4 regions of the Sphingobacterium sp. Ag1 genome follow, and region 2 is predicted to be linked to each of the others. Evidence: riboswitches for the same ligand, from Rfam matches in the RefSeq annotation. Region 2 holds a riboswitch; each other region holds the start of a gene.

The links. Region 2 has a riboswitch for thiamine pyrophosphate ahead of thiS (sulfur carrier protein ThiS). Riboswitches for the same ligand answer to the same signal wherever they lie in the genome.
Region 1: it holds a riboswitch for thiamine pyrophosphate, as region 2 does, so the genes downstream of both, thiM (hydroxyethylthiazole kinase) here and thiS (sulfur carrier protein ThiS) in region 2, are expected to answer to the same signal.
Region 3: it holds a riboswitch for thiamine pyrophosphate, as region 2 does, so the genes downstream of both, AAW12_RS16830 (TonB-dependent receptor) here and thiS (sulfur carrier protein ThiS) in region 2, are expected to answer to the same signal.
Region 4: it holds a riboswitch for thiamine pyrophosphate, as region 2 does, so the genes downstream of both, pnuC (nicotinamide riboside transporter PnuC) here and thiS (sulfur carrier protein ThiS) in region 2, are expected to answer to the same signal.

The regions. Positions count from the first base shown of each region.
Region 1 covers NZ_LBGU01000043.1:773,318-780,887, forward strand. Annotated here, with positions in the region: gene thiD (bifunctional hydroxymethylpyrimidine kinase/phosphomethylpyrimidine kinase) at 1-497, opposite strand, end outside; gene thiE (thiamine phosphate synthase) at 494-1,126, opposite strand; gene thiM (hydroxyethylthiazole kinase) at 1,116-1,919, opposite strand; TPP riboswitch at 1,999-2,091, opposite strand; gene AAW12_RS20540 (VanW family protein) at 2,155-2,997, opposite strand; gene AAW12_RS20545 (hypothetical protein) at 3,138-4,388, opposite strand; gene AAW12_RS20550 (dienelactone hydrolase family protein) at 4,422-5,165, opposite strand; gene AAW12_RS20555 (NAD(P)-dependent oxidoreductase) at 5,284-6,129, opposite strand; gene AAW12_RS20560 (Crp/Fnr family transcriptional regulator) at 6,189-6,818, opposite strand; gene AAW12_RS20565 (TonB-dependent receptor) at 7,216-7,570, shown strand, end outside.
Region 2 covers NZ_LBGU01000031.1:42,438-50,007, reverse strand. Annotated here, with positions in the region: gene AAW12_RS07355 (DMT family transporter) at 1-769, opposite strand, end outside; gene AAW12_RS07350 (PLP-dependent aminotransferase family protein) at 881-2,293, shown strand; gene AAW12_RS07345 (alpha-L-rhamnosidase) at 2,360-5,002, opposite strand; TPP riboswitch at 5,163-5,258, shown strand; gene thiS (sulfur carrier protein ThiS) at 5,318-5,524, shown strand; gene thiC (phosphomethylpyrimidine synthase ThiC) at 5,570-7,384, shown strand; gene AAW12_RS07330 (thiamine phosphate synthase) at 7,381-7,570, shown strand, end outside.
Region 3 covers NZ_LBGU01000042.1:181,405-188,974, reverse strand. Annotated here, with positions in the region: gene AAW12_RS16865 (anthranilate synthase component II) at 1-496, shown strand, start outside; gene trpC (indole-3-glycerol phosphate synthase TrpC) at 508-1,290, shown strand; gene dusB (tRNA dihydrouridine synthase DusB) at 1,477-2,472, shown strand; gene AAW12_RS16850 (lipopolysaccharide biosynthesis protein) at 2,537-4,006, opposite strand; gene AAW12_RS16845 (acylphosphatase) at 4,051-4,332, opposite strand; gene AAW12_RS16840 (amidohydrolase family protein) at 4,451-5,626, opposite strand; TPP riboswitch at 5,854-5,979, shown strand; gene AAW12_RS16830 (TonB-dependent receptor) at 6,034-7,570, shown strand, end outside.
Region 4 covers NZ_LBGU01000044.1:268,852-276,421, reverse strand. Annotated here, with positions in the region: gene xerD (site-specific tyrosine recombinase XerD) at 1-290, shown strand, start outside; tRNA gene AAW12_RS21955 (tRNA-Arg) at 568-639, shown strand; gene AAW12_RS21950 (hypothetical protein) at 685-1,764, opposite strand; gene pnuC (nicotinamide riboside transporter PnuC) at 1,751-2,368, opposite strand; TPP riboswitch at 2,424-2,568, opposite strand; gene AAW12_RS21940 (malate:quinone oxidoreductase) at 2,583-4,082, opposite strand; gene fabG (3-oxoacyl-[acyl-carrier-protein] reductase) at 4,593-5,336, shown strand; gene AAW12_RS21930 (acyltransferase) at 5,609-6,589, shown strand; gene AAW12_RS21925 (neutral zinc metallopeptidase) at 6,739-7,570, opposite strand, start outside.

The DNA.
Region 1 (7,570 bases), on a different contig from region 2:
CCCGCTTTTTCCATTTTCTGAACAGTGTCAATAACTTCGTTTACTAAGACACTTACCTCATCTAAATTGGGTGTAATTAACGTGGACAAAGGAAAAAGAAGTTCAATGCAGGCCTGAATCGTATCATCGTGAATGAGCTTGTGTCCACTGGTCGATACCATGACTGGGTCAAATACGATAGGCCCTTTATATTCTTTTAAATAGCTGCTAATAAGCTCCACAAGTTCAATATGGTGTACCATCCCTATTTTGATTGCATCGGGATAGATGTCGTCAAAAATCGCATCCAATTGATCCTTGACGGCTGCAGTGGGGATTTCATAAATATTTCTTACACCTTGTGTGTTCTGAACGGGTAAGGCAGTTAAAACATTCATGGCATAACAACCTAATGCCGATATGGTTTTGGTATCTGCTTGTATGCCTGCTCCACCACTACCATCGAACCCTGCAATGCTGAGTACAGTAGGGACACGGTATTTTTTATCTTTTGTCATTTTAATAGTTCTTTTAGTTGTGCACTGGCCGCTCTGGGATCTTGACTTTGGCAGATGGCCGAAACGACTGCAATGGAGTCTGCACCTGCTTTCCAAGCCTGTTCAGCGGTTTGCAAATTCATGCTGCCGATTGCAATCAATGGTTTTTCCGTCCTAGTCCTAAGTTGCTTTAAACCCGAAATTCCCCATTCGGTTACCGTATCCACTTTTGTTCTCGTTGAAAAAATGGGGCTTACACCAAGGTGGTCGACAGCGCACATTTGTTGACTTTCTAGCTGTTGAACAGCTTCTATGGACCAGCCTATGGTTAATTTGTCACCATATTTTTCGCGAATAGCGAGCGGCTGCACATCATTTTGCCCCACATGTATTCCCCATGCCTCGATTTTTGCAGCGATTGCTACGGCATCATTGATCACGAGCGGAATACCGTAATGATCGGTCAGTTTTTTCAAACGGATGGCTTTATCCAAAAATGTGGCCGGATCGTCAGCTTTTTCGCGTAATTGAATAAGATCGACTCCACCAATGATGGCTTCTTCGGCGACATTGAGCCAATGTTGAGGATAACAGTCCCGCTCAGAAATTACCAAATATAAAGGGTAGGGAAAAAGCGGATTAATGCGCATAACATTTGATCTTGAGCTTTGATTTTAGACGTTCTGCATTGAGCTGATAGAGCTCATCATAGAGGTTCAATTGTAGGGTACCCGGGCCAGTGGCTTTTTGGGCCGCGAGTTCTCCAGCCAAGCTCAAAATGGACACGCCGGCAACAGCTGCTTCAACATATTGGTCTGTAACACCTAGAAATGCACCAATAAGTGCAGTAGCACTACAGCCAAGTCCTGTTACTTGCGTCATTAAAGGGGCGCCATTAAAGACTTCAACCCTGTATTGTTCGGAAAGAATATAGTCTACTTCTCCGGAAATACAGATAATGGAGCCGGTTTGTTTTTGCAATAATTGGCCAAATCGGAGTGCATCCTTACTAGCTGTCGTGCTGTCGACTCCTTTTGTGTTCGGTTGGTTGAAATTGTACAGCGTCATGATCTCTGATGCATTTCCCCGAATAACCGTTGGTTTGAGATCAAGTAGATTGGCTAATAAATCATTGCGGAATGCCGATATTCCGGCACCCACGGGATCAAGTACCCATGGCCGTCCAATGGTATTGGCATGTTCGGTAGCAACCAGCATAGCTTCGGCTGTATCTTCACTCAAGGTGCCGATATTAATGACAAGAGCTTGCGCAATATCGACAACTTCGCGTACTTCTAAAGGACTGTGAACCATCACAGGGGACGCCCCTAGGGCTAAAAGTGCGTTGGCGGTATTGTTCATCACGACAAAGTTTGTGATGTTGTGTACAAGGGGTTTTTCAACCCTCAGCTGCGCTAATAAATTGATAATTGAATCTTCCATTCTTTTACATGTGCTAAGATGTACGGTGCGGCCTTGGGGGGAAGAAGAGCGATAGCCTGTGCAGAAGGAGTATGCTGTACAGTGGATTTTTGCTTTTCCCTACGCCGGTATAAACCGAATCAGGTTCAAAGGGACTATCTCAATTCTATACAGAATACCCCCAAAGCCATACCAAACTTAAACAAAAAAGTGGACTTTTCATATTTATCATTTTTCGATCACTTCGCTCGCTGAATTAATCGGTCGTATTTTGATCGGCACTAATTTCAGTATACAGGGTAGGGACGTAGGTGACTCGGGCGAAATTTTTGGTTAAAAGTTCTGTTTCTAAAATCTTTCCACCCTGAAACTTTAAGAACTTCTCGCGCCAAATCTCATTTTTACGAAAGAACTGATTGTCTATTTTGAGAAAGTGATGTTCTTTTTCAAAGACATGGTATGCAAAATCCAGCTCCTGATCGATCCTCAATTCGCCCTCTAAACATTTCTCTGTAAACCAGAGGTTGATCTGGAAGGTGTAAGGCGTGTTGTTGGTGAATTGATAATCACGGTAGTTATAAAATACGGTAGCCCCACTGCCGAATGGCAAAACACGACCATCGTCAGGAAAAGGATCGAAGGAGTGATGATAACGTTCGCTGACGGTGAGTGGACTATGGATAACAAGCCAATGGATGAGATTGGATATTTGACAGATTCCACCGCCAATACCCGCCCTTGCTTCACCGAAGGATAACTCCATGCCGGGCAGATACCCTTTCTTTACGGTGGGAAGCCCCACGAGTTTACAAAATGAAAAGGTTTCCTTCGGTCTGATCAGAATGCTATTGATCTGTGCTGCTGCAATTTTTAGGTTGGTCACTTTGTTGATCTGCAATTGCATATTATTTTCGCCCAGCTTTTTTAATAATACAGACTGATGCTTTTTAATACGAAAGGGAAGTTTTTCAGCTGATTTAACTGTGCTGTATTTTTTGTCGTCAAATAGCCAGACGGCTTTTCGCTGCATTCTTCTTACCCATACTGCAAAAAAATAGAGTATGGGGTGCTGTTGACTGATCAGTTTTCTTTTTTTCAATACGATGTTTATTTATCGCTATCAAAATTAATGCAGAAATCTATCTTTTGCCGCTTTTTTTGATTTTGTCCTGCGTTTTTACTGTATAAGGAGGTAGAACTTTTGTTCCATCGGGTGTATACTGTCTTTTCGGTCTATGTCTATTGCGGTTTTCTTGTTTGTACGTATTTGCCCGTGAGCTTCCCATGCCCGTTATAGTTCCAGTTTTCATACGTACAGTTTCCCAAATCTTTTACAATTGATTTTTGTTGCAATACTCCCTTGAAGTAGAATTCATCAACTGTTTCGTTGGCCCGGTAGGATCGCTTGATTTCCGCTGTGAGTTGGTCATTTTGGTCGAAGGTTTGGCGTAGTATATAATCACTTGTTTTCGGATCGCTATACGCATAACGGACCCGACTTTCCCTTTGATCATTTCTGCCCGACACCTCTTCGTTAATGCGATTCTGTTTGTCATAACTGTAAATGGTCCAATCTATCCGCTGGTATAAAAAATGAATGGATTCACTTTTTACAACCTGGAGTTTGCTGTTCAAGTGGTCTATTGTCGCTGTTTGTAATGTTGGATCGTAGGAAACAATGGCGTTTGGGAGATAACGGTAAATGGTGCTGTTGCTCCATTTGCTGTTTTGAAGGTACTGTATGGAGTCGATAAGTCCGAATTGATTATAGCATCTTTTGCTGAAATAATTATTTCCGCCGGAAAGATTGTTGGATGTGAGCTCTTTGCCTTCTTCATATACAGTCGTCACAATTGCTCCAGTTTCCACCTCATTTTCATCGGAAAACTGCTGCATGACGTACGTGCCGTCACATTGATTTTTACGCTGACTGTAGTAAAGAGGGAGAGCTGTATTGGCGATAATAGCCGCTGCATATTGCCTGGATGGAATAAATTGCACTTGTGCAATGGAGTCAAAGAAATGTTGGGCATTATATTGTGACGAAGGATTCTTTGACGCAACTTGTGTGTTGTTGCTTAATATGGATTTGGCTGCTGCCAGATAGGTATTACTATCGTATATGATCTTGGGTTTGCCTAAGCCATCAAACAAGATCATGGCATGACGTTGTTTCAATGACAATACATCGATGGTCCATTGTTGATTTTTAACGCTAAATGTAAGTTTTTTTGCATCGGTTTTTGTGACCAGTAAATTTGTTGTGCTAAAAGGTACTTGCTTGAAAATCGCCGCAGCATTTTTTTCGTGTAAACGCATGATAAAATCAGTTGATTTATCGGACTCATTGGTTACAAACAGAACTGCCTGTGTAGGGCTAGCTATTGTTAACGATTTTACTGTTTGCGATGCTGCAATGGGACTATATAACAGCAATATCAACAACTGAATGATAATCGGATAAATGTGCAGTTTCGCGTTATAATTCATTTGGGTCGATATTGCTGTTGTTGACTTTGCTATTTAATTTAATACTTCTTTCAAAAATAATAAGGTGTGCTCCCAGGCACGTTTGGCCATCACGGGATTATATTCCGCTGACTCGGGATTCGTAAACGTATGTCCAGAATTTGCGTAGGTAATTATTTGCCAGTCTGCTTTTCCTTCATTTAATTCCTTGACCAGCCCATCGTAATCTTCTTTTGATACGCTCTTATCGGCTGCAGGGTGCTCAATGAGTACTTTTGTTTTAATGGAACCATTGGGTCTATCGGCAGCTTTGGATAGGCCTCCGTGGATACTGATCACGGCATTGACGGGGAAGTCGGCTCTCGCCGCTTCTAATGCTCCTGAACCTCCAAAGCAATAGCCAATGATCGCAATTTTTGTCGGATCTGCGCCTTCTTTTTTCAGTTGTTCTAATGCGAGCTTGATGCGGTGCTGATAAGCTTTATAGTCCGTCTTGTAGTGGCCTGCAATTTTCGAAGCTGCGGTGTTGTCCGCAGGAATATTTCCCTCACCGTAGATGTCGGCAATGAACGCGATGTAACCTTCTTTTTCAAGAAGCAATGCCGCTTGTTTCGCTTCGTTGTCAATTCCCTTCCACGCAGGAAGAATTAAGACAGCAGGGCCTTTTTTTGCCCTATTGGCGGTCACCATGCCGTTGAGTTTTTGTTCACCATCCTGGTAAGAAACCTGCTTTAATTGTTGGGCCTGCGTAGTCATCGTGACCATAGTAAGCATCAATAGTGTCATAACTGTTTTCATCTGTCAATAATTTGTTCCGCTCATTATTTTATGTGATCAGAAATGAACCTAATTTGGAGTCCATCTCAACTAAATATAATTTTCAATGTATATTTTTTCCGCTGTCGCCAACCTGAAGTTACGACTTTATGGATTCAATAATACCAATAACATCGAGTTGTCCGAGACCTTGGTCGTGTGCTTTTCCGTAGGTATCGAGTAATGTCTTGAGGAGGGGATATTCGGCACCGGCTTGTTGCGCCAGTCGAATATCTTTCAGCATAAGATCTAGCGCGAAAGCAGGACTGTAGTTTTCTTCCACCAGTAAAGGCGTTTTGACTTTTGTTGCGCCACTGCCACTGGCACTATCATTGATGATTTCGAGCATATCACTCCGTTGAATTCCCAGTTTATCTGAAAATAAGATCGTCTCTGCGAGACCTTGATAGATCGTTGAAAGAAAATAGTTGATCGCAAGTTTGGCGGCAATTCCCTGTCCATTTTCGCCAAGATGTTTGATCGACTTGCCCATCTGCTCGAGGTATGGCCGGGCGCGATGAAGATCTTCGGGATCACCACCCACCATAATAATAAGAGTGCCTTCTGTGGCTGGCTTTGTACTCCCGGCCACAGGTGCATCTATAAATGCGGCTCCTTTTTCTTTGAGTTTGGATGCGATAGACAGCGTGAGTTCACGGGATATGGTACTCATATCGACAAATAATTTCCCTTTGATATCTCCTTGAAGGATTTTTTCATATACTTCATTGACAGCTTCATCATTGGTGAGCATGGAGAATACAATATCAGCATGTTCGACCAATTCGGCTATACCTTCTCTGATCATTGATTGCTCTTCAAAGCCCGCTGCTTTTGCACGGTTTCTATTGTAAACAGAAAGGGGAAATCCTGCTTTTTCCAGGTTTTTAGCCATGGGATGCCCCATGTTTCCTAATCCTATAAATCCTAATTTTTCTATCTTCATCTAAAATTACATTAATAGCTCTTGAAATTTACGTCTAACTAAAGATACAAATGTTTTGGTCATTCCACTAATACCCTGATTTCGTTGCGAAGGAGCACTATTTTATCTTCCTGTTCCAGTTTTTTTAAAATTCGGGAGACAACTACCCGGGATGTGTTTAGGTCAGAAGCAATATCCTGATGCGTAAGAGTAAGTATTCGGTCGTTGTTCAGCTTTACTTTGGCTTTCAGATATTGGATGATTCGTTCTTCCATATTGGAAAAAGCTAGACTATCAATAGCTTGTAACATTTCGTCCATACGGCTTGAATAGCTTGATATGATGAAATTTCGCCAAGAGGGGTATTTTCCCATCCAAAGGTTGACAAGCTCATTTGGAATCATGGCAACCGTTGTTGTTTTTTCTGCGAGGGCACGAATTTCACTTTTTTTATTTCCGAGACAACAGGCTATTGACATCGTACAGGTTTGACCTTTTTCCAAATAGTAGAGTAGCAGTTCGCCTTTGTCCTCATCTTCCCGGACAATTTTTATTGCTCCATCTAGGAGGAGGGGCATCGACTTGATGTATTGATTGGTATCAATGATGAGATCCCCCTCATGAAACGTTTTGATGTGTGCGTTTTCGGCTATTGCAGTAATTAACTCTGGCTCAAGAATGCCTGTATAAGCTTGTTGGATTGACAACATACGGTATTATTTTAGTTAAAGTTAATTATTTACGGGCTTATTTTATCTACTGTGGATGGAAAAGAACGTCGATAAAAATGATGTATGGAAAGACCCGATTTTTTGTAGTATATATAAAATCGCGAAATTGATAAATTTTGATTTATTCAAAACAGACAAAATGTTATTCTGATTGTTTTTAGTGTTTTTTTAAGAATGTGATGAATGTGTTGTATTTATTTTATTTAATCTGTTTTTTTATTGCCTCTTTGTTTTAGAAGTAGCTATTTTTCTGTGGAAGCTTAAAACTGATTTGTTTTGTATAGCGCTAGGGTCTGATAATCCTATTGTTAAAATTAGTTAAAAAGACAATCAATTCCTAATTTTGCGCCACAAAAACAAAACAATCACATCTAACATGAAAAAGTCTTTACTTTTTTTTGCCCTCGTTTTTGCTAGTTATAGTGCCGTTCATGGTCAAACAGCAAATACTGGTTCGGTTTCAGGAGTTGTCAAAGAAGCTACTGGACAAACGGTTAAAGGAGCAACCATTAAAATTACCCACATCCCAAGTGGTCAAGTTGTAAGTGGCTCAGCCGATGCCCAAGGAAAATTTCAAATTTCAAATCTGCAAGAAGGAGGTCCCTACAAAGTAGAGGTAACCTACATTGGCGAAACGCCTGTTGTTTTCGAAAACATCATGCTGAAATCGGGGGAATCGTTGAATATCAATCCAATTTTTACGGCTGGATCTTCAACAAATTTGGATGAGG
Region 2 (7,570 bases):
GTAGTAACTGTAACTGCCCAATGGTCGCCGTGCCACCTTGGGCGAGTCCTTTATACCAAAAAACAAAGCCAATAAACATACTGAACATGGACACATAGGCTAAACTGGCCCAGGCGCCGATAGGCACAGTGTCAAAAGACGATGGAAGATAGATAAAGGTAAGTGGCAACATCAACGGCAGCGACAAAACCAAGGCCCAGGAAATGACCTGCCAGCCCCCTAGCGTCTTGGTCAATTTTGCACCTTCAGCATAGCCCAAACCACAGAGAATGACCGATAAAATCATTAAAACATCGCCTAAAGGTGAGGCTGTTAGTCCTTGTGCCAGCGCATAGCCGATCACCAGCAGACTCCCTAAAGCAGAGAACAGCCAAAAGATTGGCTTCGGACGCTCGCCACCGCGTATAATACCAAATACGGCTGTCAATACGGGCAAAATACCGATAAAAACGATGGAATGCGCGGACGTGATGTGCTGCAGAGCCAAAGCGCTTAGTAAGGGAAATCCAACGACACATCCTATTGCCACGATGCATAGCGACCCCAATTGCTTTTTTTCTGGACGTTTTTCCTTAAAAACCATCAATGTTATCAGTGCCAATATGCCTGCAATGGAAGCCCTTGCTAGTGTAACAAATACAGGGTCAAACGCTAAAACGGCCATGCGTGTTGCCGGCAACGAACCACTAAATAATACCACACCAATAAAACCATTTAACCAACCGCTTGTTGTATTTTCCTGTAATTTACTTATACTTAATTGCGCCATGTATCAATCTTTTACACAAAGTTCGTCCATTACAAGAATTAAGCACAGTCACAGTTTTTGATAATTCAATGGACACAGTTACCTTTGAAGACGAACACTAATCCTTATTTGATGAAAAAAGACTATTTGTATCATGAAATAGCAGACAATATTGCCAATAAGATTAAATCAGGCGTCTTAAAAGCTGGCGAAAAACTACCTTCGGTGAGGAACCTAAGCGCTGAACACGGTATCAGTATAAATACCGCAAAAAGGGCATTTCTAGCATTGGAAGAACGTTCTCTTATACAGTCCAAGCCCCAATCCGGCTACTTCGTTAGTCCTCCAAACTATTTGCAGCTTCCGTTGACGGCAGCCAGTCAACCTATTCCAATCGCCAACAACCGAGAACCGGATCAATTGATGAATAAGGTGTATTCAACCATGGGTCGTCGTGATTTAACCTTATTTTCAATCGGTGTTCCTTCCGGAAGTCTCCTACCTACCGCAAAATTAAAAAAAGAAATCGTCCTCGCTACACGGGAGCTCAGCGATGGTGGCACAGCATATGAACCCTTGCAAGGCAATATAAAATTACGTCGTATGGTGGCCGTACGTTCATTGGCCTGGGGTGGAAATCTAAATGAAGATGATGTCGTTACCACCAACGGCTGTATGAATGCTTTAGTTTTGTGTCTGATGGCCTTAACCAAACCTGGAGATACACTGGCTCTGGAAAGCCCCTGCTATCCGGGTATCCTTCAACTTGCCGTCAGTCTAGGGCTTAAAGTGCTGGAAATAGCTACGGACCCCATCATAGGAATAGACATTGAAGCCCTCAAAAATCTGTTGCCCCAAATTAAAGTCTGTTTACTGGTACCCAATTTTAACACCCCTTTGGGTTATTGCATGCCGGATGAGCACAAGCGGGAAATTGTGGCATTGCTGTCAAAACACCAAATTCCGCTAATCGAAGATGACACCTACAGCGACCTCCATTTTGGCACCCAACGCCCCAAATGTTGCAAATCTTTTGACCGGGATGGCAATGTCCTCTGGTGTGGATCCGTTTCAAAGACGTTGGCTCCAGGCTTCCGTGTCGGATGGGTTGCTCCTGGAAAATACAAAGAACAGATTATCAAACTAAAACTGATCCATTCCCTGTCATCTACGGCGATCATCAATGAGGCGGTTGGAAATTTTCTATTAACTGGAAAGTATGAAAACCACCTGCGTAAACTTCGTAGATCATTAACGGAAAACTACCAGCGCTACGCTGCTATCATTTCGGACCATTTTCCGGAAGGCACTAAAATTAGCCGTCCACAGGGTGGACTTGCCCTATGGGTCGAGTTTCCAAAACACATCGATACAGGCAAGCTATATAACTATGCGCTTAAACTACAGATTAGCATTTCACCGGGGCGGATTTTCACCTTACAGGATCAATTTCACCATTGCATGCGTCTCTGTATTGGTTTGCCCTGGAGCAATGAACTCGCTTTAAAATTAAAACAGCTGGGCAAACTCGCGACAGCACTCTAATACATAACATGATAAGAGCATAATACCAACGGTCGGGGCAATGAAACAACAGATCGGAGCCTATGATTACTTGAGTTCCAGCTCCAGCCTATGTTTACCAGCGTCCAATTGGACGACATCCCTACTGCTAATGCTAACATTATCCGGCGGATAAAATGTCGCCGTGGCATTTGCGGGTATTTGGATATCATAAACAATCTTTTTATCCTTTAACTTCCATTCGGAAACAATTTTACCGTAGGGTGAATCATAAGAAATAGAAGATTCTTTCAGTTCTTGGGGGAAGATGGGTTTTAAGAGCACATGTTTAAATCCAGGTTGTTTAGGATCCGGCAGAATCCCACCGATAGATTTAAAAAACCAACCACCGATTTCGCCAAACATCATGTGGTTGTCTGAAATATCACGGATTGCTTTTAAATCCCAATTCTCCAACAATGTTGTCGCGCCATTTACAATCCACCATCCCCAAGACGGGTAGGTATCTTGTACCGCAACCTTATAGGCTGTCGTTGCATAACCGTTATCTTTTAACGCATTCAATAATGCTTTTGCACCCAATACTCCGACATCCAAGTGAAAGTTGGTCTCTTCCACTTTCTTATTCAGGTTGGCTGCAACCCGGGCTTTCATTTCGTCAGGTACCACACCCCAATAGAGTGGAGCACTCAGTTCAGTCTGTGTTCCATTGCTATAAATACCCTTGGAAGCATCTAAAAATTTAGCGTTGATGGCCGTCTTAATTTTTCTGCTCAGCAGTTCATATTTTTGTTGATCTGCTGTGTGACCAAACAATTTAGCCGTAGCAGCCAAGATGGTCGCATCCACATAAAAATAAATCGAGGAGGTCAACTCCAGATTGGACTGTGACTTCACTGGCACCCAGTCTCCACGCCCAAACGTTGTCAACCCAGATGGGCTAATTCCGTCGACATAATCGACATAGCGTTTGATATTAAGATAGCATTCTTCTAATGCACGTGGGTCTCCATAAAACTGATAGATCTGCCAAGGAATGATGGCAATGGTACTTGTCCAATCCAAACCATTCGCTGTACCATAACCCCATCCCCCAGTTGGAATAATATCGGGTAAGACACCGTTCTCCTGTTGCTCATCACGATGATCCGCCATCCATTTTTCATAAACTGTTATCCCGTCAAAATTGTACAAAGCTGTTTCAATCGCAAGGTGGCCATCCCCTGTCCAACCGTTCTTTTCGCGCTGCGGACAGTCTGTCGGATAGCCCATCAAATTGGACAAGTAGGCATTGTTGGTCGCTTCCCATAGTTTGTTGACCAACGCTGATGACGTCTTGAGCTGTCCAATGGAGGGCACATCACTATGCATAAAATAAGCGGTCACAGCCGAACTATCCAATGCAATTGCCGCACTACTGCTAATTTCGACGTAACGAAACCCTTTGTAACCGAACTTTGCCATAAACTCATCATTACGACCGCTTAAGGTCAGAATGTCCGTTTGAAAGGGTTCCTTTTCCTTATCGCCCCGATAATAAACATCGATATTGGACAGGTCAAGACGCCCATCTGCCGACAATCGTTCACCATGCTTGATACGTAGCATAGTCCCTGCAGCTCCTTTGACTTTAACTTTTGTAATCCCAGCCATATTTTGGCCCATATCGAAAACATAAGTACGTTGGTCTATCTTTGTCACTGATTTGGGCTTATAGGACTTCACGAGCCGAATCGGTACCATCTGTTGGGAAACGATATGTGCAGATGGCGCATTTCTATACTGAACAGCCTGCCAAGTTGAATCATCATATTTAGGTTTGTCCCAGTTGGGTATTTCCAGTCTTGCATCATAATGCTCACCAGTGTAAATATTATTATAATTAATTGGTCCCGAAGCTGTTTTCCACTGCTTATCTGAAACAATAGTTTCTACTGTACCATCTGTATAAACGATTTTCAGCTCTAAACAGAATGTTGGTCGGGCCCGCCACGGTGCTTTATCAAAGTTCCAAACCGCTAGTGGTTGGTGATTATACCAGCCATTCCCCAAAACAACGCCAATAGCGTTCTCTCCTTGTTGGAGCTGCCGGGTTACGTCCGTCACGACATATAATGTACGCCGGTCGAATCGAGTATACATTGGATCCAGGCGATGGTCTCCTACGCGTTGACCATTCATGGAAAGCTCATATAGCCCTGCAGTGGCAATATACGCGCGCGCAGACTTTATCGGCTTATTTATCTTAAATTCTGTTCTAAAATAAGGCGCTTCTCGCGCATGAATATCCTTATTGTCGCTAATCCATTTTCCTTTCCAAAGGTCCATTCCCATCATTCCAGTTTCGAACGATGCTATTTTAGAACTTGTTGATATACCATCCTTATCCCAGACCTTAACCTTCCAGAAATACGTGGTCTGTGGCTTTAACTGTACGCCGTTATAGGGCACTAACATGGACGAGCTGAGCTGTTTGCCACTATCCCAGCTATTTTTCGTCTCCTTCAGTAGTGCCAGCGAATCTTGCCCTAAAAGGATCTGATAAGCCTGTTGTACCGCACCTTTACGTTGGTCCTCAAGGCGCCAGCTAAGTCTCGGCTGGGTTGCGTCGATACCCAATGGATTGACCAGATGTTCGCACGTCAACTGTACGGCGATGCAGTTGCTTCTAGGTTGGGCATAAGTGTTGTTCGCTATACACAACAGTATTGTTAATAAAATCCTACGCATGAAAAGGTACTATTCTTGGTGGTTGTTAAATTGTTTTAGCTGATTTAAAAATCTAATATATCAAATATTTTCCACATAGTGACCTGTCCTTTCCTGCACGATATACCTCAGACAGCAAAATAAATTTCTTGCAACTTTCATAAAAATAACCTTATATTAGTCGCAACTTTAGGGGTGTCTGCTCATGCAGGCTGAGATTTTACCCTTAGAACCTGATCCGGATCATACTGGCGTAGGGAAAAGTGAGCTGTCTACAAGGTGCATTGCTGCGCCTTTGTGCAGCCATTCCTAAAGTTTTACCAAAAAAATTAAGGAATGGAACTTACAATAAACCATCAAATTCGATTTTTCGATCCCGCACTTACTTCACTTGAAGGCTTGTTACTTTTGGAATTATCTGGCAAAACCCAGGGTGTGGCTGTAGCCATCAACAACCAAGTCATCCCCAAAAAGGACTGGGCTACGACGACAGTTAAGCCTTATGATCAGATTATCTTAATCACCGCATCTCAGGGCGGATAGCCTTTCAAAAAAATCAACCGAGTAATTCACCACAATACAGAAAAAATGACAGCTGAAACAATTACGCAATCCCCCTTTCCAAATGCAAAGAAAATTTTTGTAGCCGGAAAACTATTTCCTATTCAAGTCGCTATGCGTCAAATCTCCTTGAGCCCAACCAAATTAACGAATGGACAGATCGAAATTAATCCGCCGGTAACAATCTATGATACTTCTGGCCCCTACACGGATGACACCGTCCAGATCGATATCCGAAAGGGGCTCCCACGCCTTCGCGAACAGTGGATTTTGGATCGTCAGGACGTCATACAATTGACTGGCATCAGCTCTGAATATGGACAGAAACGACTTTCTGATCCAACGTTGGACGAACTCCGATTTGCCTATAGCCACAAACCGAAAGTAGCCTCTGCCGGCAAGAATGTCACCCAATTACATTATGCAAAGCAAGGCATCATTACCCCGGAAATGGAGTATGTTGCTATCCGGGAAAACCAACGTATTGAGCAGTTGGAAGCTAGTACCCCTGGAATGGATCATCAGCATCGGGGGCAAAATTTTGGAGCCCGAACTCCCAACAAGGCTATTACGCCCGAATTTGTCCGTGAAGAAATCGCCGCTGGAAGAGCAATCATACCCAATAATATTAATCACCCTGAAAGTGAACCTATGATTATCGGACGCAACTTTCTTGTTAAAATCAATGCCAATATTGGCAACAGCGCCGTAAGTTCAAGCATAGAGGAAGAAGTTGAGAAAGCGGTATGGGCCTGTCGTTGGGGGGCTGATACCATCATGGATCTATCCACTGGCAAAAATATTCACGAAACCCGCGAATGGATTATCCGTAACTCGCCAGTCCCAATCGGTACAGTACCGATCTATCAGGCGCTCGAAAAAGTAAAGGGGGTGGCCGAGGATTTAACCTGGGAAATATTCAAAGATACCTTGATTGAACAGGCCGAACAGGGTGTTTCGTACTTTACCATACACGCCGGCGTATTGCTTCGTTATATCCATCTCACGGCATCCCGAGTTACTGGAATTGTCTCCAGAGGCGGCTCTATCATGGCCAAATGGTGTCTTTTTCATCACAAAGAAAATTTTCTCTATACCCATTTTGAGGAAATATGCGAAATTATGAAACAATATGATGTGGCTTTTTCACTTGGCGACGGTCTTCGCCCCGGAGCTATTGCAGATGCAAACGATGCAGCTCAATTTGCGGAGCTCGAAACCTTGGGCGAACTCACCAAAATCGCCTGGAAACATGATGTTCAGGTGATGATCGAAGGGCCGGGCCATGTCCCTATGCAATTGATCAAAGAGAATATGGATAAGCAATTGGCCTGTTGCGACGAAGCGCCGTTTTATACCTTAGGTCCCTTAACAACAGATATTGCTCCAGGCTATGACCATATCACATCCGCCATCGGAGCGGCTATGATCGGTTGGTATGGCTGTGCAATGCTTTGCTATGTGACCCCCAAAGAACACCTGGGCCTACCAAATAAAAAGGACGTTAAAGACGGTGTAATTACTTACAAACTAGCTGCCCATGCGGCCGATTTGGCCAAAGGACACCCTGGTGCACAATATCGTGATAATGCCTTGAGTAAAGCGAGATTCGAATTCAGATGGGAAGATCAATTTAACCTTTCCCTTGATCCAGATACCGCACGAGAATATCATGACGAAACATTGCCGGCAGACGCGGCTAAAGTGGCGCACTTCTGCTCCATGTGCGGTCCCAAATTTTGCTCAATGAAAATAACGCAGGAAATCAGGGATAGTGCCGCCCAGGGAATGCTGGAAAAATCGCAGGAATTCATCGCACAAGGAAAAGAGATCTATTCATGATTATTGCATTGACAGCAGCAGAAACAATTCGTTCTGAACAGGCGATTATAGCAGCGTTGTTTAAGGAAGGGCTTGATATTCTGCATTTGCGTAAGTATCATTTTACAGACTTACAAATGTCGCGATATATAGAAACTATAGCTCCTATATACCGCGACAGATTGGTTTTACACTCACATCCGCATC
Region 3 (7,570 bases), on a different contig from region 2:
TCAAGAGTACGTTGTATGGAGAAATGATAAATTTAAGCTGGAAGATATTGATGCTTTCGATAAAATACTTCTTTCGCCCGGCCCAGGTATTCCAGAAGAAGCTGGATTATTGCTTGATGTTATCCGTACCTATGCTCCACATAAAAGTATATTGGGCATTTGTTTGGGCCAACAGGCGATCGCAGAGGTTTTTGGTGGTACTCTGTTCAATATGGAAAAACCTTTGCATGGCGTAGCAACAAATATTACCGTTGTTGATGAGTCAGAAAAATTGTTTCAGGACTTCCCAAAAGATTCCAAAATAGGACGCTATCATTCTTGGGCCGTAAACAAAGACACCTTACCGGCTAGCCTCAAAGTAACGGCGATCGACGAGAATGGCATCATTATGGCCTTAACCCATACTGAATACGATGTAAGGGGAATGCAGTTCCACCCAGAGTCGGTATTGACCACAAATGGTAAGAAATTAATTGAAAACTGGTTGGGAATCTAACATCTAAAAAAATGACTATACTTGATAAAATCATTGAACGAAAAAAAATAGAAGTAGAACAAGCAAAAGCTTTAGTTCCTTTGGAGGAATTATTAAACTATCCCTATTTCAGTGTAGCTTGTCTATCGTTGAGAGAATCTATTCTTGACCCTGAAAAAACAGGAATTATAGCTGAATACAAAAGAGCGTCGCCATCAAAAGGAGACATCAATAGCACTTCAGCAGTGGAAGATGTTGTAAAGGCCTACGAGGAGGCAGGTGCTTCAGCGGTGTCTGTTCTTACGGATGGGGAATTTTTCAAAGGCAATTTAGAAGATCTATCGAAAGCACGTGAGGCTATTAGCATTCCTATCTTAAGAAAAGAATTCATCGTCGATAAGTATCAGATCGCCGAAGCAAAAGCGTATGGCGCAGACATCATCCTTTTAATTGCAGCATGTCTGAAAAAAGAGGAAGTTCAGGAATTTGCAGCCTATGCGCATCAATTGGGTTTAAATGTCTTACTTGAGGTGCACAACGAACAGGAGCTATTAGATAATCTTTTCGATGACATTGACGCAATTGGTGTCAATAATAGAAATCTGAAAGATTTTTCAGTCGACATCCAGCATTCTTACGATCTCCTAGACAAAATACCAACAGAATATATTAAAGTATCTGAGAGCGGTATAGCTGACCCCTCGACAATTAAAGCCTTGAAAAAAGCAGGATTCCAGGGATTTTTAATTGGCGAAAATTTCATGAAGACAGGTGATCCTGGACAAGCTATCAAAGACTTTGTAAGAGAAATATAGGGAAATCGAACTCTGACAGCAGAAGGGCGGTACGTTCATTTAATTATCGATTTGGCAGGGCTGGCGATTCAAGCCGTCAACGTTTCAACAGGGTCTGAAGAGATCAAAAATAGGCTTTAAACTCGTGACAGTGAGTTAACTTTATACTAATGCCAAATTTTGTACCTTTGTAAAAAATTATCGAAGATGTCGGTCAAGATTGGTGAAAATATTGATTTGGGTAAATTCCCTTTGTTATTAGCTCCGATGGAGGATGTAAGTGATCCTCCGTTTCGCTATGTGTGCAAACAGAATGGTGTTGATTTAATGTATACTGAATTTATTTCTTCGGAAGGGTTAATTCGGGATGCTGCAAAGTCAATTCAAAAATTGGATATTTTTGAGTATGAACGTCCTATTGGCATCCAGATCTTCGGTGGAGATATTGAAAGTATGCGTCAGTCTGCTGAAATCTGCACAAAAGCGGGGCCTAATTTAATCGACATCAATTACGGCTGCCCTGTTAAAAAAGTAGTCTGTAAAGGAGCTGGCTCATCCCTGCTACAGGACATCGATAAAATGGTTGCAATGACCAAAGCTGTCGTTGAGGCTACGGATTTACCCGTAACGGTGAAAACACGTCTTGGCTGGGATGACAACACAAAAAATGTATACGAAGTTGCTGAAAGACTACAAGATGTAGGAATCAAAGCACTGGCTATTCATGGACGTACGCGCGCACAATTGTATAAGGGTCAGGCGGACTGGTCCATGATTCGGGATATCAAACGTAATCCGCGTATCAAAATCCCAATTTTTGGCAATGGCGATGTGGACTCTGTCGAAAAAGCTGCAGCATGGCGCCAGGAGTTTGAAGTGGATGGCATTATGATTGGCCGTGCAGCAATCGGATATCCCTGGATCTTTAGAGAAATCAAACATTTTTTCAATACCGGTGAACGTTTAGAAGGACCTACCATTGCCGAACGTGTCGAGGTTTGCCGAACACATCTCAACAAATCCATCGAATGGAAAGGTGACAAATTGGGTATTTTTGAAATGCGTAGGCATTATGCGAATTACTTCAAAGGAATCCCCAACTTTAAAGAACACCGCATGAAATTAGTCAGCTTACAAAGCCAGGCAGAGATTCTTGAGGTACTTCATGAAATTGAACACAATTTCTCAGCAGAAATGGTATAATCCTGAAGTCTGCGATTTATAAAGAAAAAGGTCGTCCTAAGTTGACTTAGGACGACCTTTTTTATTATGCATCTTTCTTGAGGAATCGCTTGAGCTGATTTCGTTCCATCAAAAATACACCTCCAATGTAAGCAACTAAAAGCCCATTGCCAATAAAGACATTATGATGAAACACAAAGTAGGAAAGGTAGGAGAAACATATTCCCGCAAATATATATATCAGGATCTTTCCCAATTTATAAGGTATAGGATAATGTTTTTGCCCCCATACATAAGATAGCACAACCATAGCAAAGTAGGCTAAAAATGTGACTATTGATGCTCCCACATAGCTGTATCTCGGAATCAGATAATAATTTGCCACGATGGTTATTCCCGCGCCTACCAATGAAATATACAAAGCGTACCGCGTTTGATCAGAAAGCTTATACCATACCGAAAGATTCATATAGATGCCCAGCAGCACATAATTGAACAGCAACAAAGGAACAATGAATAATCCAGACCAATATAAGTCACGTGTTTCCACATTTCCTTTAATAAAATACTTCAGCCAGTCAATATTCGCTGTAATCCCCAACATGACTAACATCATGGCAATGACGAAATATTCCATAATTAACGCATAGGTCTTTTTCGCATTTGCATTTTTTGCATAAGAAAAGAAAAATGGTTCTGCCCCCAATCGAAAAGCCTGAACAAAAATGCTCAGAAACATCGCCAATTTTCCAACGGCTCCATAGATACCCAAATCGCGATCACCAATATCCTTAGGCAGGTAGATTGGCAATACAATTTTATCTAAATTTTCGTTGATGATATAAGAAATATTGGCTATTAAAATCGGAAAGCTATAGGATAGCATCTTTAAGATTAGCTGCTTTTCGGGTTTAAAATAAAACCCTTTCATTTCAGGCAGAAGCAATAGAAAGGTCGCCGCACTTGCTACAATGTTGGAAATAAATACATAACCTATCCATTCATTTCTATACCAGCCGGAACACCAAGTGCCCAAAGCACCACCATCTTTTATCAAATAGGGAACTAGCGCAATAAAGAATAGGTTAAGAATAACCATAATACCGATGTTGGCCAATTTAATAGCACCAAATCGAATAGGCCTTCCCTCCGATCTCAATTTCGCAAAAGGAACAATAGCTAAAGCATCCAATGCCAATATGAGGGCAAAATACTTCACATAGCTCTCGTAATCGGCATTATAGGTTCCCTTATTCAACCAGCTACCAAAAGTACCCGCAAAGACAAAGGCCGTTATAAAAAATAATGTTGCCAGAGTGGCAATGACGATAAAACTATTATTGAAAACCTGCTTCTTATCCTTTTCTTCGACTTTTTGGAGAAACCTAAAAAAAGTCGTTTCCATACCAAATGCCAAAACAGCATTGATCATGGACGCCCAAGCGTACATATTGGTAAATATTCCGTAGGAAGCAGGTGGATATTTGAGGACATACAATGGCGTCATGACGAAATACAGCATACGTGCTATAATCGTACTCAGACCATAAATCATGGTCTGTCCAGCGAATTTTTTGAGTACTGACAAGGCGAAAAGACTTAAGATTGAACTCTTTTAACTACTTCAAAATTGGAAAAGCCCTTCATTTCGCCTTCCTTTACCTCAACACTTTCAACAATTGCTCCCTCGGGCCCTTCTTGGCAGAACTCCAACAATGAATCCAGTGCAAAATCATCGCCCTCGCCCTCGATATAAACAGAACCATCTTTTAAATTGACAACAAAGCCCCTAACACCGACCTGATCCGCAACCGCCTTGGTTGTCAATCTAAAAAAGACTCCTTGTACTTTACCTCTTATTGAAATATTCAAATGTTTCATCTGTAACTTATTTTTTCTTCCATCGGTCAGATGGAACTTACCATGACTATAGTTTCGTTATTACAGCCATGGACGATTCAATAAGAGCAAAAGTACAGAAGTTTTAGGGAATTAAATACTACGCTAAACGTTTTACCTTAACATCTTCATTTAGGCGCATGTGTTCCATCCCTTGCAACAACACAATCCCTGGTTTTTTACCCACTTCGAGTGACCCAAATTCATCCTCAATGTTCAACGCGATAGCGCCATTGATTGTAGCCCATTGAATGGTCTGCAAGAAATCGAGATCTTCAAAGTGCGCATGCAATACCTTTAGCTCCTCCAAAATAGACAATGTGTCGTTTGAAGCTAAACTGTCCGTTCCGATTACTAAACGCTGTCCGGCATTCATAAAATTCTGAACCTTTGGTAATGTTCCTTCAATATAAAGATTGGCCTTTGGACAAAGACACCACATCACATCACGATCCATGCGCTCTACAAAATCCAGATCTTTCAGCGAGGTATAGGTATTATGAACCAACAATAATTTATTGGGGTAAGGTAAATAAGGAAGATAAGACTGAATCGAGTTTCTTGCCTGTGCCTTAATCGCATCGGCGTTTTTCCCTATACTTTTATAAAAGTCCAAGAACTCTCCCATTTTATAACGGAACAATTTATTCTCCTCTTCACTTTCTTGATTGTGAATACTGATAATATTTGTTTCCGGAACCATCTTCTTGAATTTTTTGAAAAGGACCTTCGAACAAGAATAGGGCGCGTGCGGCGTAATGGATACATGCCCATTCCTAAACTCCTGCGTCAACGATTTAGCCTCCTTTAACTTAAAGTCCGCTTCTTCAGGTTCAATTCCGAGTACCTCCACAAAGGTGTGATATAGGAGCTGTGAATCTTCTTTCAATTTTGAGGAATTATCGGTGTTGGCATGATCTCCGACTGCGACAATACCATTTTCGTACATCTCTCGATCGGCTTTTGCCATAGCCTCGTCTATTTTTTTCATCGACGCCGACCGCGTTGTCATCACCTTACTGAGAAAGCTCGGAAGCCCTGTACCTTTAGGAACAATACCTTTCATATGCGACAATTCAATGTGGCAATGTGCATTGATAAAACCTGGAATTATCACTCCTTCATATTTCTCAACCTTCGCTTTATCTGAAGGTGTAAATGAAGTTGGGTCATAGATACCTTGAATTACCCCCTCCTCATCCACCGAAACAATGCCATCTTTTATTGGCATTGAAGTAATCGGCAGAATATAATTAGCGCTTAAATACTTTAACATTTTATCTCCTCACTATCAATTTAGTAACTAAAAATTTTTGACCTGTATGAATACATACCCTAGTAGAAAAATTCATGCCAAGGTACCTAAAAAGAACAATAAATACCAAAAACAACAATTTGCACAAAATTTTAACCAAAAAGAAATAATAGCATAAATACCCTCTTTTGTATTTGTCATAAATTACTTCTTTATACTTCATTTCAATTTTAAATTTATATATTCGCAGCATCGAATAGGGGTGCCTTGTTTTGTCAGGAACACAAATAAAGGCTGAGATTATACCCAACAGATTAAATTCTGTACACCTGATCCAGATAATGCTGGCGTAGGGAGAGGTTAGTTAAATAGTGCGGTCATAGTAACCCCTTGCTATGATTTGTTTAACTCAAACAAAATACATTACCATGATCAAATTTTTGATTTGTAGCTCCTTAGCTACTATTTCAAGCCAAATTGCCATTGCGCAACAAAATCTGACAATTAAAGCTGTAGACAATACCAATCAGACCCCTTTGCAGTATGTTTCCATATCCATAGATGGACAAGCATCCTTCGCTGGCCAATCGGACACAAATGGACTGATCAAACTATACCGTATCAATACAGGTAAACACCAGATTCAGGTATCTTCTCTTGGATATAAAACATGGAGCCGAAATGTGGATGTTAAAGACAATTTGGAGCTCACCGTAGCATTAGAACCGAATACCATTCAAATGGAAGAAGTGCTTGTTCAATCTACCCGTGCCAAAAGGAATGCCCCAACAACCTTTAAAAATATCTCCAAAGAAGAAATAACACGTAACAACCTCGGCCAGGATATCCCATTTCTTCTAAATCAGACCCCATCCGTGCAGGTGAATTCCGATGCCGGTGCGGGCATAGGTTATACAGGAATGACGATCAGGGGATCCGACAATCAACGAATCAACGTAACACTCAATGGAATCCCCCTAAATGATGCGGAGAGCATGGGTTCCTTTTTTGTAAACCTTCCCGACTTTGCCTCTTCTACCGAGAGCATCCAAGTTCAGCGTGGTATTGGGACCTCGACGAATGGTGCCGGATCATTTGGAGCCTCATTGAATATTCAGTCCAATACTCTAGTAGAAACCCCTTACGCAGAACTCAACAATTCATTTGGCTCTTATAATACTTGGAAAAATACGGTCAAAGTTGGTACCGGACTAATTGACGACAAATTTGCCTTCAATGCCAGATTATCTCGAATAAGTAGCGATGGTTACATCGAAAGAGGTAGTTCAGACTTACAATCTTTCTATGTGGACGGAGGCTATTATGGCAAAAAACATATTTTAAAAGGAATTGTATTCTGGGGAAAAGAAAAGACCTATCAAGCCTGGAATGGCGTTCCTGAACCATTGATTACAGGAGATCGGTCGCGCATGGATGATTATGCTGATAATGCACTCGAAATTTCCGGTGCCGAGAAGGATCGTTTCATGAACGCTGGCCGGAATTATAACCTATACACGTATAAAAATCAAACAGATAATTATACGCAGAAACATCATCAACTTCATTATACCAATATACTGAACGACAAATTGACGCTCAATACAGCCTTACACTATACAAGAGGTTATGGTTACTATGAAGAAATGAGACCGGGAGATAAACTAAGTAAATACGGTTTGCCTAACGTCATCATTGGTAAAGATACCATACAAAAAACGGATCTTGTCCGCAGGAGATGGCTGGATAATTATTTTTATGGCATGACCTATGCCCTGAATTACAGACCGAATGATCAACTTGAAATGACTTGGGGTGGAGCTTATAACCAATACAAAGGAAAACATTATGGCCAGGTGATTTGGGCACAGTATGCATCGACAGGTTTTCTTGACGACAAATATTATTATGGGGAATCACAAAAAAATGATTTTAGCAATTTCTTAAAAGTCGATTACAAACTAG
Region 4 (7,570 bases), on a different contig from region 2:
AGGCCGGAAATGAAGATATTGTATTCCTCAATAGAAGAGGCGCCGCATTATCCCGGGTCATGATCTTCTTGATCATCAAAGAACTTGCCTTAAAAATCGGTTTACAAAAAACCATCAGCCCACATACCTTTAGACATAGCTTTGCGTCACATCTCGTGGAAGGTGGTGCCGACTTAAGAGCTGTACAGGATATGCTCGGTCATGAAAGTATTACCACGACCGAAATATACACACACATCGATAGGGACTACCTTCATTCCGTTATTACGCAATATCATCCACGGTCGTGATGAATGTCCGATCACCTTTTGCCAGCTCGGTCGTCCAAATGAACTGTACTGCTTTATTCAGGGGCAATCGTGCTAGCCACCTCTCATTCCACATGGCCCGCCCGATGCTAAGCATATATGGAAACTATTAGCATTGACGTAAAAAAAATAGAGAATTGACGAAAGCTAAACGCTAAAATACTGACGATAAGATGCCTTAAAAATTGATTGCTAAAAGATATAATTTTATCACAAAGATTGTTTGTAAGATCTAGAAAATAGTATATCTTTGCGAGACGTTCCCGTAGTTCAATGGATAGAATTTCAGATTCCGGTTCTGACGATGTGGGTTCGACCCCCGCCGGGAACACATCCTATTTAACAACAAAGACTATCCTAGGATAGTCTTTGTTGTTTAGAAGCTCTTTTGCAATAACTTGTGTTGCGAAGCCGTAAAAATATTCCGGAAGATGATATTGATTTCATGATCAAGGGCTGCCCCTGAAATTCCGGTATGTGGATAGAGTCGTATTGTATTTGTCAAAATAGATTCCACAAAATCCCGGCTTTGTATCCCTATCTGTTCATAAATCGCGGCATTATCATTGCCATCGTGAAGATTTTCCCAAGAAAGAGCGGCCAAATTCATGATGGCTTCCCTCCGATTGGCATAATCCTGCTGAAGGTCATCCAGCAACCTAAACGCAGCCTTACTTTCAGACTTTTCCCATTTAGATTGATTGCTTTTCATTACAAACAGTTTTTCAACCAGATCCAGAAAGCGTTTGTGCATGCCCATAAAGTTTGCCAATAAAGTCAATTCTGCAAAAGGCATAAAGGGATATTGGTACAACGGCTCGCCACGTGCACTTTTTGCCGCATCAATCTCAAAAGACTGCCTACCATCGACAAGAATGTCTTCAAGTGAAAAAGAATGCGAAGCCGTAGCCTCCAATCCAAATGTATCCCAATCATAGTGAATCAGTACATGATCCCGATCGACAAAAAATGACTTGATCAGTGGTTCACCCTTTTCATCCAATACGGGTTTTCCCGCCTCCTGAATTGCGGCATTTAATGTGAAGTGGGTTAAATGCGGTGCTCCGGTAGCGTATCTCCAGAAACCACGGAGTCGATAGTGGTCCCCTTCACGCGTAGCAGTACCAGATGCCTGTCCACTACCCCCGAAACAAACCCGATCCGTTTCGAAAATTTGATTTCCTATAAGGGGATCAATAAAACCGACAAAGAGATTTGCTCCTGAACATAACGTGACTGTCCAGGCTAATCCCCCATCCCAATAAGCCAGCTCAGCCAATAAACTGAGTCCTTCAGGTACACTTAACCCCAATCCACCTAATGCACGGGGAACCCAAATCTTAAACCACTTCCGACGGTAAATCAGCTGCAATTGTCCATCTGACAACGTTTTCTGCTGAATTCCTTTTGCCTGATTATCTTTCAGTATAGCGATATCTTCGCTATTGAATTGCATATCTTTCTTCACGTATTATTCTCCTCCAATTAAAATACCCACTAAATGCCATAACAAATAAAAATAACGTCAAGCCCGAATAAAGAAACAGCCCTTTATGGATCAGTAAAGGAATTGCCATCAGATTACTGATATTCAACAATATCCAGTTTTCTATCTTCCGCTTTGCCAATAACCACATCCCTGCCCAAGCTGTACAGGAAACTGCAGAATCCCAAAGCGGTACATCAGAATCTGTTAAGTGTACCAATCCGAAATAAAACAAGAGAAAACCGGCGGCACAAATTCCCCCGACTATCCACCATTCTTTCGGCTCACAGTGTGTTATGGGCGTAGCTACGTCACGACTATATTTCCAATAGATCCAGCCATAGATGCTCATGATCAAATAATAGAGATGTAGCAATATTTCGGCATATAGTTTCGCATGGAATAATACGTATACAGAAATTAAGATCCCAATAATCCCAAAAATGTAATTGATGGATTTATTTTGCCGGGAAAACCAAACTTGTAAAACACCAAAGGATACCCCTAGCCATTCCGCAATGGTGGCCTGTTGAATCTGTTTTATAAAAGCTTCGAGAATTGTTTCAGAAGTCATCGCCTTGTTTATTATTTCGTGTCATTCATAATAAACCTATGGGAGAGAAACGGCTATTTTGATTGAAATTAAATCCCTACGCCAGCATTACCTGGATCAGGTATATAAAAGCGATTGTACAAGGAGGTACAATCGCTTCTATTGGGTATAATCTCAGCCGAGAATGACCACGGTCATTCCAAGCACCCCATAAGTATATTTTCGGTCGAATTGATTATTCTATAGCAATCAATTTCAACGCTTTGTGCGTACGCGTACGCGTTTCTTTACAAAGTTGCGCATCGTCGTTCAATGATTTCCCATGCGAAGGAATCATCTCACGTAGTTTTTTACGGTATTCATCTGATTTGGCACGTTCAGGAAAACATTTCTTCAACAGGCTGATCATAATAGCAACAGAAGTGGAAGCCCCAGGAGACGCTCCTAATAGCGCAGCAATAGAACCATCGGCACTAGACACTACCTCTGTACCGAATTCCAAAATTCCACCTTTCTTTTCATCTTTTTTGATGACCTGAACACGTTGCCCTGCTTTTTCAATGACCCAATCTTCCAATTTAGCTGTAGGCATAAATTGTTTTAAGGACTCCAGTTTATCTTTAGGTGACTTCATGACTTCAGTAATAAGATACTTCGTCAAAGGTAAATTATCAAGTCCGGCTGATAACATCGGACGGATATTAGACAATTTGATAGAAGCCGGTAAATCGAAGTAAGACCCCTGTTTTAAGAACTTCGTTGAGAAGCCTGCATAAGGTCCAAACAATAAGGCTTGCTTGCCATCAATATAACGTGTATCCAAGTGCGGTACCGACATTGGCGGCGCACCGACAGAAGCTTTACCATATACTTTCGCATGGTGTGTATTAATGATCTCTTCATTCACACAACGTAGCCATTGGCCTCCCACCGGGAATCCACCATAACCTTTTGCTTCTGGTATGCCGGATTTTTCCAACAATAACAAGGAGTGACCACCGGCACCAATGAATACAAATTTTGCTTTGATTTCTCTCTTCTTTCCTGTCTTTAAATCTTTGACTTCCACTTCCCAACGACCATCGTCTTCACGATCGATGTCAATTACTTCGTGGTTTAAGGAAATCGAAATATTTTCTTTATTTTCAAGATTTGCGATCAAATCACGCGTCAATGAACCAAAGTTCACATCCGTACCGAGATCCATTTTTGTTGCAGCGATTTTTTCGTCTGCCGCACGTCCTTCCATCATTAATGGAATCCATGATTTCAATAATGTTGTATCTTCCGTATACTCCATTCCCTTAAACAAATTTTGGGTCGTCAACGTTTCCCATCTTGTTTTTAGAAATTTAGCGTCTTTTTCACCAAAAACCGCACTCATGTGTGGAATGCTACGGATAAAATTTTCAGGTTGTGCAATAATGCCTTTATCAACAAGATAGGACCAGAATTGCTTAGACACTTCAAATTGCTCGGCAATTTTCACTGCTTTATCAATCTTGACAGAACCATCTTTCTGTTCGGGGGTATAATTCAACTCGCATAAAGCAGAGTGACCCGTGCCAGCATTATTCCATGCGTCAGAACTTTCAGCAGCCACAACATCCAAACGCTCAAGAATTTCAATATTAATGTCTGGGCTTAATTCATTGATTAGAGTACCCAAAGTAGCACTCATAATACCGGCGCCGATTAGAACAACGTCAACTTCTTTATTTGATTTTTTGCTCATGTTTTTGTGATTGATGCAAATTTAATATAGTTTTTGGTAAACGTCCAAGTCTTTTGTCAAAAAACTGTACTTTTTAGAACCACTTATTCAAAAATACCATTGATTTATTAAAATAATCCTAAGTGAGCGATCGCTTACCGTAAAATTCTAAAATTGTTTATTAAAAACACTCCCCTACTCCAAGATAAACACCAGGTCAGCACACAATGTTTTTCTATTTTAACCCGTTATTTATCGAAAGATTTTGTGTTATAATATAGTTTTAACATTTTTGCAGAACATCGACGGGCAATAGCGTATACAGTAGCTAAAAAAAGATCATGTATTCGCTCATACGACGGCATCGGTAAAACACAGGCACTGTGGCATAACCAAGATAAACCAAACGGAAACGAGTTCATATATCGTCTTGAATTCCAAGAACAAAAGGACTGTGAACGAAAGACAGCGCGTGGAAAATGGCCATAAATGCCTTGGCGTGAATAATGGAAGAACAAATAACTTATACAGATGAAAATACTTGAAGGAAAAATTGCTTTGGTAACAGGAGCATCAAAAGGAATCGGAAGGAAAATTGCAGAAGTGTTTGCACAACATGGTGCTAACGTCGCTTTTACGTATCTTTCTTCTGTCGAAAAAGGACAGGCACTTGAACAGGAGCTTCAAGCGTTCGGCACCAAAGTAATTGGGTATCGCTCTGATGCTTCAAAATTTGAAGAAGCAGAACAATTAATCAACGCGATCGTTGCTGACTTTGGCGGATTGGATATCGTTGTCAACAATGCCGGCATCACAAAAGACGGCTTATTAATGCGTATGACCGAAGAGAATTGGGATGATGTATTAAATGTCAACTTAAAATCTGTTTTTAACGTTACAAAAGCTGCTTCGAAAATTATGATGAAAAACCGTAAGGGTTCATTTATCAATATGTCATCAGTTGTTGGTGTTCAGGGAAATGCTGGTCAGGCAAATTATGCTGCATCAAAAGCTGGTATCATTGGGTTCACAAAATCGGTCGCTAAAGAATTAGGTTCTCGTAATATCCGTGCAAACGTAGTTGCTCCAGGCTTTATACGTACCGAAATGACAGATGTACTGGATCCTAAAGTTGTGGCAGGATGGGAAGCCGGAATTCCATTGAAACGTGCTGGCCAACCAGAAGATGTTGCCAACGCATGTCTTTATTTAGCATCTGACTTATCGGCATACGTAACCGGACAGGTTCTTCCTGTTGATGGTGGTATGTTATAAAATATAACAGGCTAAGGTCAAGTTTTCTTACCTTGACCTTAGCCTGTTCTCTAGTTATACTTCACGACCTATCCTAATCTATCCCCTCTATTCCGGTTATACTGGACAAAGACACTCTACTTCTCCTTCTGTTTATAGAATTCTCTGTCTCCAAATGCCCGTATTGTTAATAATACCAAATATCTTCAATAGGCTTCTGATAAGAAGGAATCTATAGATCGCCTCCAATATTTACAAATTTTCGTTAATTTTGTCGATCAAATTTAAATGCTATGGCGAACTGGAAGGATTTTTTTGAAATTAAAACCGAAGATGATTTTAATCAGCATTGTTTAGATACCTACCGATTCCAAAGCCAGCATTGTAAGGTTTATCGTGACTATATCAAACTCCTCGGCAGAGAAAAAGACCTTATTCAGCACTACACGGATATTCCTTTTATGCCTATTGAATTTTTTAAGACGCAACAGGTTATTGCTGAAGGAATGGAGGCTGAAATCGTATTCTCGAGTTCGGGTACAACGGGTATGGTCACCTCAAAACATTTAGTCGCTGACCTCCGTATTTACGAACGCACTTTCCGTCGTATTTTTGAAGACTTCTATGGTCCACTAAGCAATATTGCCGTACTTGCCCTTCTACCATCATACCTCGAAAGAAGTGGTTCATCTTTAATCTACATGATTGATGATCTCATGAAGCAAAGTGAGCAACCTGAAAGCAATTATTTTCTCTATAACCACCAAGAGCTTTACGATACACTTGTGGCGCTCAAAAATAAAGGCACAAAAACAATCCTTTTCGGCGTAACGTATGCCCTACTCGACTTCATTGAACAATACGCTTTTGAATTTCCTGAACTGATTATTATGGAAACTGGCGGAATGAAAGGTAAGCGCAAGGAAATGGTCAAACAGGAAATCCATAAACTCCTGGAAGAAGCCTTTTCCGTCCATGGAATCCATTCGGAATATGGCATGACAGAACTACTCTCACAAGGTTATTCTTTAGGTCAGGGAATTTTCCATTTTCCCAAATGGATGAAAATCTTGATTCGCGACACCAATGATCCATTGAGCCTAATTCCCATGAATAAAACTGGTGGTATCAACGTTATCGACCTTGCAAATCGTTACTCGTGTTCATTTATAGCCACGCAGGATTTGGGTAAAGTATATCCGGATGGATCTTTTGAAATATTAGGACGTTTTGACCAAAGTGATATCAGGGGATGTAATTTGTTGGTTCAATAATGATCCAACATGATTCAGCACGGGTTTTGTGATGATTCTTTATATTCCCAAATAAATGAAAGCGTAGGTGGTGAAACACATAGGGCAATTAAATTAAAACACCTGTTCATGATGTGTGAACAGGTGTTTTTTCATTCGAAATATGATCTTTATTTCAGGCTCGGATCTTCAAAGGTATTGCCCGATCGCATATCCCCCGAATCATATCCCTTTTTAAACCATTCCATACGTTGAGCGGACGTACCATGCGTAAATGATTCAGGAACAGCATAGCCCTGTGCTTCTGTCTGTAATTTATCATCTCCCACTGCTTCGGCGGCTTTCATACCGTCCATAATGTCATTGTAATCGATTTTTATATCGGTATATTCATTGAGATAATGCGCCCATACTCCGGCATAAAAATCGGCTTGTAGTTCGGTCATCACAGAGATCCGATTATTTTCACGTTCACTCATTTGCCCACGGGCCTGATTGGTCTTTGGTAATAAACCCACCAACTGTTGGATATGGTGTCCAACCTCATGGGCAATTACATACGCCATGGCGAACTCTCCCTTTGCCCCAAATTTATCCGACAGTTCTTTACTAAAGCTCAGATCCAGATAAATCTTTTGATCGCCAGGACAATAAAAAGGCCCGTAAGAGGCCTGTCCCATGCCACAACCATCCGTTTGTGTACCACCATCATAAAAAACAAGGGTAGTAGGCGTATAACTCTTCTGCATCTGCTCTTTAAACAGCTTAGTCCAAACATCCTCTGTACTTTGGAGTACAGTCAAGGAGAATTCGGTTAGCCTTTTTTCTTCAGGATTCAATTCACGTGGTTGCCCCGACTGTTCTGTCTGCGCCCCCATATTTTGAGCTTGCTGTAAGAGTTGCATCGGATCTCCACCCATCAAAAATCCAATGACCAAAACAATAATTCCACCAATTCCTCCTAAAGCAATTTTTCCCCCCCCCGACATTCCTCTGCGGTCT